DNA from 3 places in the Kitasatospora sp. NPDC041917 genome. Region 1 is predicted to be linked to each of the others. Evidence: riboswitches for the same ligand, from Rfam matches in the RefSeq annotation. Region 1 holds a riboswitch; each other region holds the start of a gene.
The links. A riboswitch is a leader RNA that binds a small molecule or an ion and turns the genes downstream of it on or off. The one in region 1 is predicted to bind cyclic di-AMP.
Positions count from the first base shown of each region.

Region 1 (3,262 bases):
TCCCGAGGAGGACCCGCTCGCCTACGGCGACGCCGTCCGGCTGCTGATCGACCACCAGCGGGCGGCCCGGCGGCTGAACGCCAAGCGCCAGGAGCGGCTGCACGAGGAGGCCGAGTGGCAGGGCGAGGTCGCGACCGGGCTGCTGCGCCGCGCCGACCTGGTGACCTGGCCCCGGCTGTACGCGGTGCTGCTGCACGCGTACGGGGTGGACGTCACGGACGGGGCGGCGGTGCGGGACTGGCTGGCCGGCTTCGCGGAGCTCGCGGAGGAGGACCGGCTGGCCGCGTACGAGGCGCTGGTGCCGGCCGGCTGGCTGGACGAGCCGGACGAGCAGGGCTGGGGCCCGGGCCGGGTGCTGTCGGTCGGCATGGCCACGGACGGCGCCCGGCGGCTGCTGGAGCAGGGCCTGATGCGGCGCAGCTACCGCAACCTGGCCGAGCTGACCGCGCAGGGGCGGCCGATGCCGGACGAACTGGCCGGGGACTTCGGGCAGTTCGAGGAGGCGGCGGTCGACGCGGCGCTCGACCTGTTCGGCGGGTGGACGGTACCGGGGCTGCCCCGGCTGCTGGTGACGGAGTTCCCGGAGCTGGCGCCGGAGCCGGGCCAGGAGGAGATCGAGGCGTACCTGGCGCAGCTGCCCGCCGAGGAGTGAGACCTCGCACGAAGGCCCCGGCCCGGAGCCGCTGCTCCGGGCCGGGGCCTTCTCGCGTGCGCGTCGGGTTTCTCGCGCGGGTGCGCGGGCCTCTCGCGGGTGCACCGGGTTTCTCGCGCGGGTCAGGGGTTGAGGCCGCGCTGCTGGAGCCAGGGCTCCGGGTCGACCGGGGCGCCGCCGCCGGGGCGGACCTCCATGTGCAGGTGCGGCCCGGTGACGTTGCCGGTCGCGCCGACCTTGCCGATCTGCTGGCCGGGGGCGACCTTGCCGGAGCCCTTGGTGATCGAGGAGAGGTGGCAGTACCAGATCTCGGTGCCGTCGGGCAGGGTCTCGACGATCCGGTAGCCGTACGAGCCGGCCCAGCCGGCCGAGGTGATGGTGCCCTGGCCGAGCGCGTAGACCGGGGTGCCGGTGTCGGCGGCGAAGTCCAGGCCGGTGTGCAGGTTGGCCCAGTAGCGGGCGCTCTGGCCGTAGTGGGCGGAGAGCCGGTAGTCCTTCACCGGGAGGGTGAGGGCGGCGGCCTTGACCCGCTCGGCCTCCTCGGCGGCGCGCTTGGCCTCGGCCTCCTTGGCGACGGCCTTGGCCTCCGCCTCCTGCGCGGCCTGGAGCCGGGCGGTCTCCTCGGCGGCGGTGCGCTGGCTGTCGGCCTGGTGCTGGATGCGGGCGGCGAGCGCGAGTCCGGGGTCGGCGGAGAGGGCGACCGGGGTCTCGTCCGGGGCCTCGACGGCGGGGGCGGCGGCCGGGGTCGCCGAGGCGAAGCCGGTGGCGCCCAGGGTGGCGGCGACGGCGGTGACGCCGAGCAGTGGGGAGGCTCCGCGGGTCTGACGCGGCATCCGGTGGCGGTTGGTCTCGACCTCCGCGGGGAAGTCCTCCGGGCCGAAGGCCTCGGGGCCGTCCGTGCCGGGGTGGTCGAGGAGCTGGGTACCGGCTGCGAAGCCGGCCGGGTGTGCCGGGGTGTGCGTCGACGCCACGGAGGCGCGCTCCTTTCCTTCCTTCGCGCCTACCGGGTTAGCTGACGGGTTCGGAGCAGGAAGGTCTCCTACGGCTGGGCCGGGGCCCCGCCGATTCACCCCAAGGAACGTGGTTCCCCGGCTCCCTGACCTGCCCGGAGGCGGGTCGGCGGGATTAGGCGACGGCGCACGGTGCCGTCTGGGTACGGCGTTGACAACCGCGCTGCGTTATCAAACGTTAATCCTAGGAGGCTCTGATTCCAAGCCATCCGTTCGGAGCAGCCTAGGGCAAAGTGATCGGACGTCAACGAACGACACCGGCGAACACCCCCCTCGCGCACGGTCCCATCTGAGTACTCCTACTCATGTGCGCCCCGGCCGGGCGGCCACATCCTGGCGCCATGAGCACATCGATGCAGACCCGCACCACGGCCGCGTACCACATCCAGGCCGTCCTCTCCTTCGCCCTGTCGGGCGTCGCCCTCGCCGTCGGGATCGCCTATCTGCCGGTCGGCGGATGGACCAGGGCCTTCCTCGGGATCGGCCTCCTCTACACCGTCACCTCGGCGTTCACGCTGGCGAAGGTGATCCGGGACCGGCAGGAGTCCAACGAGATGGTCACCCGGGTGGACCAGGCCAGGCTGGAGAAGCTGCTCAGCGAGCACGACCCGTTCAAGGTGGAGGGAGTCTGATCATCCCTTCCACTCCTTCCGCTCCACCCCTCACCCGGCCGTTCGCTTGACGGCTAAGGCTATTAGCCTTAGCTTTATGGCTATCGGCCCGCGCGCCGATGTCCCGCACCGGCGGCCCGAGGAGGACCCCATGAACGGCACCATCACCCCGAGCACCCAGTACCTGACCGTTCCCGGCGGCCGGATCGCCTTCGACGACACCCGGCAGGGCGACGGCACCCCCGTCGTCCTGCTCCCGGGCATGCTCGACAGCCGGGCCGCCTACCGGCACCTGCGTCCGCTGCTCGTCGCCGCCGGCCACCGCGTCGTCACCGTGGACCTGCGGGGCTTCGGCGAGTCCTCCGTCGAGTGGGACGACTACGGCCCGGCCGCCATCGCCGGCGACGTCCTCGCCCTGCTCGACCACCTCGGCATCGAGCGCGCCGTCCTCGCCGGGAACTCCTACACCGGGGCGACCGTCGTCAGGGCCGCCGGGGACGCGCCCGAGCGGGTCGCCGGGATCGTCCTGCTCAACGCCTTCGTCGAGAACCCGCCGCCGGGCGCCCTGATGCGCGGCGTCATGGGCCTGATGGGCGCCGCCCTCGTCCACTGGCCGGCCTCCTGGGGCTTCTACCTGCGCCGGATGGCCTTCCCGGGCGCCAAGCCCGCCGACTTCGACGCGTACGTGGACGGACTGGTCGCCGCGCTGCGCACCCCGGGGCGGAAGACCGCCACCCGCGGGTACGTCCACGGCGACTCGGCGCCGGTCGGCTGGACGGCCGCGGTGCGGTGCCCGGCGCTGGTGGTCATGGGCAGCAAGGACCCCGACTTCCCGAAGCCGGAGCTCGTCGCCGACCGGCAGGCCGCCGCGCTCGGCGCGCGCAAGGTGATGATCGAGGGGTCCGGGCACTACCCGATGGCCGACAACCCGACGGCCACCGCCGACGCCCTGCTGCCGTTCCTCGCCGAGCTCGGCTGAGCCCCGCCCG
Region 1 is NZ_JBVJBI010000008.1:271,116-274,377, reverse strand. It holds gene ACZ6EM_RS13095 (hypothetical protein) at 1-652, shown strand, start outside; gene ACZ6EM_RS13090 (M23 family metallopeptidase) at 775-1,623, opposite strand; cyclic di-AMP (ydaO/yuaA leader) riboswitch at 1,636-1,794, opposite strand; gene ACZ6EM_RS13085 (YiaA/YiaB family inner membrane protein) at 2,004-2,294, shown strand; gene ACZ6EM_RS13080 (alpha/beta fold hydrolase) at 2,425-3,252, shown strand.

Region 2 (3,262 bases), on a different contig from region 1:
TGCGCGTTCGGGCCGCCCAGGTAGCGGAACAGCGGCAGGTCGCTGGCCTCGGAGGCGGCGTGCGCGACGGCCAGCGAGACGCCCAGGATGGCGTTGGCGCCGAGCGAGGACTTGTCCGGGGTGGCGTCCAGGTCCAGCATGGCCTGGTCGATCAGGCGCTGCTCGGTGGCGTCGTAGCCGACCAGCTCCGGGCCGATCTGCTCGATGACGGCCAGGACGGCCTTCTCGACGCCCTTGCCGAAGTAGCGGTTCTTGTCACCGTCACGCAGCTCCAGCGCCTCGAAGGCACCGGTGGAAGCACCCGACGGGACAGCGGCACGACCCGTGCTGCCGTCGTCGAGGCCGACCTCGACCTCGACCGTGGGGTTGCCGCGGGAGTCGAGGATCTCACGGGCTACGACGACATCGATGGACGGCACGAGGCATCTCCTTGCGGAAGCAGGGTCCGGTCTGACGGTGGTGCTGTCAGCAGGACGATTGCGGAGTCGTTACGACCAGAGCCTAACCGCCCGGGCTCCCGGGGCCACGTCCGCCTCGGTCCCGTCTCAGCGTGTGGCCCCACTACCCACCGGTAGTTCACCTGCTTGTCCCAGCTTGTCCCACCGGAGCGGGCGAATGCGGACGAAGGGGACCGGTAGGACCGGTCCCCTTCGGACGGCGGGGTGAGGCGGCGTCGGCGCCGGGTGCGGCGGGCGGGCCGGCGTCGAGCGAGCCGGCGTCGAGCGAGCCGGCGTCGAGCGGGCCGGCTCAGCCGAGGTGCAGCACCTGGCCGGGCATGATCAGGTTCGGGTCGCCGCCGACCGTGCCGTGGTTCTGCTCGTACAGCGCGTGCCAGCCGCCGGACACGCCCTGGGCGGCGGCGATGGTCGACAGGGTGTCACCGGCGCGGACGGTGTAGTCGTGGCCGGTGGTCTGCGGGGCCGACTGCGCGGCCTGCGGGGCGTACTGCGGCTGGGCGGCGGCCTGGCCGGCGTACTGCTGGTAGACGCTCTGGTGGCTGGTCCAGTACCAGGCGCCGTTGCTCTGGTACCAGTACACCTTGGCGTCGGCGTCCCAGCCGGCCTTGCCGGAGAAGCCCGGGGTCTGCGGCTGCGCCTGCTGCTGCGGGGCGGCCTGCTGGACCGGCTGCGCGGCGGGCTTCGGGGTCTGCTTCTGGGCGGCGGGCTGCTGCGCGACCGGCTTCTCGGCCGGCTTGGCGGCGGGCTTCGGGGTCTGCTGCTTGGGGGCGGACTGCGGCTTGGCGTCCGAGGAGGTGTCGACCGCGGCCGGGGCACCACCCTTGGTCAGACCGGCCTTCTGGGAGCAGACCGGCCAGGCGCCCGGGCCCTGCGAGGCCAGCACCTTCTCGGCGACCGAGATCTGCTGGGCCTTGCTGGCCTGGTTGGCCTGCGGCGCGTAGGCGGTGCCGCCGTACGCCTTCCAGGTGCTGGAGGTGAACTGGAGGCCGCCGTAGAAGCCGTTGCCGGTGTTGATGCTCCAGTTGCCACCGGCCTCGCACTGGGCGACGGCGTCCCAGGTGGAGGCGGGGGCGGCGGAGGCGCCGGTGGCGGTGAGGAGCGGCATCGCGAGTCCGACGCCGGCCACACCGGCGACGGCGATGGCCTTCTCGGCCTGGGTGCGACGACGGTGACGGCCAGTTCCAACGAACAGCATGAAGAGGTCCCTCTCCGCACGCCTGCGAGGTGAGCTGTCGGGTTCGGACCGGGAGGTGGCCCGGCCGCCGTACGCGGAAACGATTCCGCTCGGGCGGCTTCACCCCAAGCCGTGGGGAGACGGCAACAAACCTGGTTCCCCCGCCCCTGCCCAGGGTTCTGGTCGGTTTCCCGTGGCGCGGCGGGCAGGACTCGGCGTTCCGCGTACGAGGTCCGCAGCTGCGAACTCCAGGGAGAGTAGACAGATCATCAGACCAATCACAAGCTCATATCGTCGATATCACACAATAATTACGGCGCGTGTTCGATCGCCTACCAACGGCGGTGTTATGTCCGGATTGATGGGTGTTCACACCCCCGTCAGCAGGTGGTTCGCGACGTCCCGTCAGTGCGATCTCAGCACGTCGGAGGCGTGGCGGGAGTGTTCGGCGAGGCCTGCGGAGAGGCCTGCGAAGGAGCGTGCGGAGGGGTCTGCGGAGAGGCCTGCGGAGAGGCGTGCGGGGAACGGCTCTCCGGACTGAATTCCACCGGGAGTTCGCGCAGCCCACGCATGATCAGACCACCGCGCCACCGCAGGTCGTCCGCGCTTTCCGCGAGCCGGAGATCGGGCAGCCGGGAAAGCAGCGTGGTCAGCGCGGCACGACCCTCCAAGCGGGCGAGCGGAGCGCCGATGCAGTAGTGGATGCCGTGCCCGAAGCCCAGGTGGGGGTTGTCCGCCCGGGCCAGGTCCAGGGTGTTCTCGGCCGCGAACCGGGCCGGGTCGCGGTCCGCCGCGGCGAGCACCACCAGCACCGGGTCGCCGACCGGGATGTCCACCCCGCCGATGGCCAGCGGACGGGTCGCGAACCGCCAGGTCGCCATCTCCACCGGTCCGTCGTAGCGCAGGAGTTCCTCGATCCCGGTCTCCAGCAGCGCGCTCTCCCCGCGGGCCACCGACTCCTGCAGCAACCGGCGCTGCTCCGGATTGCGCAGCAGGGCGTACGTGCCGTTGCCGATCAGGTTCACGGTGGTCTCGAAACCCGCGAACAGGAGGATGAAGGCCATCGCCGCGGCCTCGTTCTCGGTCAGGTGCTCACCGTGGTCACTGGCCCGGATCAGGCCCGAGATCAGGTCGTCCCCGAGGTCCGCGCGCTTGCGGTGGATCAGCTCCAGCAGGTACGCCCGCATCCGCTTCACCGCCCGCCCCACGCCGCCGCGCCGGCCGCCGCCGTGGCCCGGCTTCGTGTGGCGCACCATCATCCCGGCCCAGTCCCGGAAGTCGTCCTGGTCCTCGGCCGGCACGCCCAGCATGTCGCAGATCGCGTAGATGGGGAGCGGGAAGGCGAACTCGTGGATCAGGTCCGCCGAACCGCGCTGCGCGAAGCCGTCGATCAGCCGGTCGGTGAGCTGCTGCACCCGCGGCTCGAACTCGGCCACCCGGCGCGGGGTGAACGCCTTCGACACCAGCCTGCGCAGCCGGGTGTGGTCCGGCGGGTCGATGTTCAGCAGGTGGGTCATCAGGTCCGCCTGCCGCTCCCCCGGGATGCCCACCCGGCCGGTGCGGTGCGCCTGCTCGCTGTGGTGCGCCGGGTTCTTCGACAGCCGGCTGTCCGCGAGCGCCTGCCGGGCGT
Region 2 is NZ_JBVJBI010000022.1:125,754-129,015, reverse strand. It holds gene eno (phosphopyruvate hydratase) at 1-419, opposite strand, end outside; gene ACZ6EM_RS25475 (LysM peptidoglycan-binding domain-containing protein) at 748-1,653, opposite strand; cyclic di-AMP (ydaO/yuaA leader) riboswitch at 1,659-1,827, opposite strand; gene ACZ6EM_RS25470 (cytochrome P450 family protein) at 2,049-3,262, opposite strand, start outside.
Region 2: linked by a shared signal. The riboswitch ahead of ACZ6EM_RS25475 (LysM peptidoglycan-binding domain-containing protein) and the one ahead of ACZ6EM_RS13090 (M23 family metallopeptidase) in region 1 are both predicted to bind cyclic di-AMP.

Region 3 (3,262 bases), on a different contig from region 1:
CGGTGCCCCGGGTGGCGCGCTGCTCGGCGTCCCGGGCGTCCTGGACCGTCAGCCGGGCCCGCTCGGCGGCGCCCAGACCGTTCAGCAGCTTCTGCGCGCTGGCCAGCCGCTGCTGGATCTGCTGCTTGCTGTCGGCGAGCGAGCGGCGGGTCCGGTCCAGCTCGTCGAGCTTGCCGGCCGCCTCGGTCCGGCGCTGGTCGAGCCGACGCTGCCGGGCGACCAGCTCGTGCAGGGTCTCCTGCTGGCGCGCGGCGGCCTGGCCCAGGGCGCGGGCGCGGGACAGGTAACCCTCCGGGTCGGGCGAGAGGATGAGCTGGGCGGTCTGGGTCATCCCGCCGCCGCGGTACTCGGCCCCGGCCACCGTCGCGAGGTCGCCCCGCAGCCCGTTGAGCTGGTCCTGGGCCACGGCGATCTCGCCCTGGAGGATCGTGGTCTCGCCCTGGAGCCGCCGCTGGGCCTCCTGCGCCGCGTTGGCCTTCTCGGACGCCTGCTCGGCCTCGTCGTACAGCTGTTCCACCTGCGTCTTGACGTCCTGGCGGTCGCCCGGGTCGGGGCTGCCGGGGGCGGCCTGGGCGCTGCCTCCGGCGGCCACACCCAGGGCGGTGGCGGCGGCCGCGGTCAGCACCAGCGCCCGGGCGAGCAGTTGGGAACGGCGGTGCACGGGCATGGCGGCAGCGGCTCCAATCCTGCGGCGCGGCTCCCGCCGCCGCACCGGGACGGGCGGCCGTCGAGCGGGAGTCCGGTGGCAGACGTTAGCGAGTCAGGGCAAGCGAGTCCAAACCCCTGCCAACCAGAATATTCAGGCTGTTGTCGGACATTTGATCGGCCCTCGGGAAAAACCGCAGGAAAAACCGCAGGCCCGGCCTCCCCTGGGGGAGGCCGGGCCTGGAAGCGTCCGAGCGGTGATCAGACCCGCACGATGGAGGCCAGCGGCATGTTGGTGACGGCCTCGTAGCGCACCGACGCGCCCGGCTTGGGCGCGTGCAGCACCTGGCCATTGCCCGCGTAGATGCCGACGTGGTGGGCGTCGGTGTAGAAGATCAGCAGGTCGCCGGGCTGGGCCTGGGAGATGTCCGAGCCGATCCGGGTGCCGGCCGAGGCCTGCGCCTGCGAGGTGCGCGGCAGCGACACGCCCGCCTGGTTGAACGCCCAGACCATCAGGCCGGAGCAGTCGAAGGAGCCCGGGCCGGTGGCGCCCCAGACGTACGGGCTGCCGATCTTGGAGGCGGCGGCCGAGAGCGCGGCGGCACCGCGCGAGCTGCCCGGGGCCACCTTCACCGGGGAGGAGGCGGTCGAGGCGGACGAGCCGGACGAGCCGGTCGCGAGGTCGCCGCGGCTGTTGTCGCGGGAGGCGCGGTCGGCCTGCTGCTGCTGGGCCTGGGCGGCGTCGGCCTTGGCCTTGGCGTCGGCCGCGGCCTTCTCCTCGGCCTGGCGCAGCGCCTGGCGCTCCTGCTCGGTCAGCGTGTTGAGCAGGTCCTGGGCCGCCTTCAGCTTGCCCTGGACCTCCTCCTTGGAGGCCTTCAGCTGCTGGGTGGTCGACTCCAGCTCGGCGAGCTTGCCCTGGGCCTCGTTGCGGTCCTGGTCGAGCTTGCGCTGCTGCTCCTGGAGCTCCTTCAGCTGACCCTTCTGGGTGCTGCCGGCCTGGTTCAGCGCGTCGGCCTGGCTGAGGAAGGTGTCCGGGCTGGAGGAGAACATCAGCTGGACGGTCGGGGATATGCCCCCGTTGCGGTACTGCTCGCCGGCGATCTCGGCCAGGCCGCCCTGGAGCTCGGTGACCTGGGCCTGCTGACGGGCCACCTGGTCCTGCATGCCGGAGACCTGCTTCTCCAGCTCCTGCTGCTTGGCCTGGGCCGCGTTGTAGTTCTCGGTCGCGATCTCGGCCTGCTCGTTGAGCTGGTCGACCTGCCCCTTGACCTGTTCCTTGGTCGGCTGCGGGTCGGCGTGGGCACCTTGAGCGGAGAGGACGACGGCTGCCGCGGCGACACCGGTCAGGATCGAGACCCGGGCGCGGCCTGCGGGCTTGGGACGACGATGGGACGCCACGAAGGCGGACTCCTTCTTCCTACGTCCGCCTACCGGGTGAGCTGACGGGTTCGGGCCGGAAGCATGCCCTACGACGCCTCACGGCCGTTCCATCGGCCGACCTGGCGTCGATTCACCCCGGAGGAACGTGGTTCCCCGGCTCCGCTCCGCAGCGCCCCCAAACCACTGGGCTCCCCTGTCGGGCAGTCGCTTCGACCTGCCCCGCTGCCTCACGAACTCGACGGTAACCACCGCCGCCACCCTGGCTGGGCGATCGACAGTGCGGTGGTTCAGGGCACGACCCTAGTAACTGAACCGTGATCCGTTCAAATCCTTGTCAGAAAAAAGACCGAAGATTTCCCAAGTTCTTCTGTGAAAATGACCGATGGTGACCACTGGCACACAGAAGGCTGATCAGTTCTCAGCATGTGGCCGCGAAGGGGCGGAAAGCCGAACGCCACCCCCGCGCGAGGGGTGGCGCTTTTCACAGCCCCCGGAGGGGCCTCGCGGGCGTGTCGGGCCGTCAGACCCGGCGGATGGTGTTGATCGACATCGCGTCGGCCTTCATCACCTTCACCACGTCACCGGTGTGCGGCGCGTGGACCACCATGCCGTTGCCGATGTACATCCCGACGTGGTGCATGTCGTTGCCGTAGACCACCAGGTCGCCCGGCTGGGCCTGGTCCAGCGAGGGCACCCGGGTGCCGTAGTGGCCCTGCTCCTGCGAGGTGCGCGGCAGCGAGACGCCCGCCTGCCCGTACGCCCAGACCATCAGGCCCGAGCAGTCGAAGGTGGTCGAGCCGGTGGCGCCCCACACGTACGGCGAGCCCTGCTTGCTCATCGCCTTGGCCATCGCCACGGCCGCGTAGCCGCTGGCCGGCGGCAGGCTGCTGAGGTCGACCCGGTCGCTGCCGCGGGAGGCGCGGTCGTCCTGCGCCTGCTGGGCCTTCAGCGCGGCGCGGTCGGTGGCGCTCAGCGAGTTCAGCAGGTCCTGGGCGGCCTTCAGCTTGGTGTTGACGTCCGCCTTGGCCTGGTTCAGGTCCTTGGTGGTGGTGTCCAGCGAGGCGAGCACGGCGGAGGCCTCGACCTTCTCCTGGTCCAGCCGGCGCTGCTGGTCCAGCAGCCCCTTGAGCGCCTCGGCCTGGCTGCTGCTGGCCTGCTGGACGGTGGAGGCCTTCTCCAGGTAGCCGGACGGGTCGGAGGTGAGCATCAGCTGGACGGACGGGTCGATGCCGCCGGT
Region 3 is NZ_JBVJBI010000025.1:102,001-105,262, reverse strand. It holds gene ACZ6EM_RS27100 (C40 family peptidase) at 1-667, opposite strand, end outside; gene ACZ6EM_RS27095 (C40 family peptidase) at 907-2,043, opposite strand; cyclic di-AMP (ydaO/yuaA leader) riboswitch at 2,054-2,207, opposite strand; gene ACZ6EM_RS27090 (C40 family peptidase) at 2,546-3,262, opposite strand, start outside.
Region 3: linked by a shared signal. The riboswitch ahead of ACZ6EM_RS27095 (C40 family peptidase) and the one ahead of ACZ6EM_RS13090 (M23 family metallopeptidase) in region 1 are both predicted to bind cyclic di-AMP.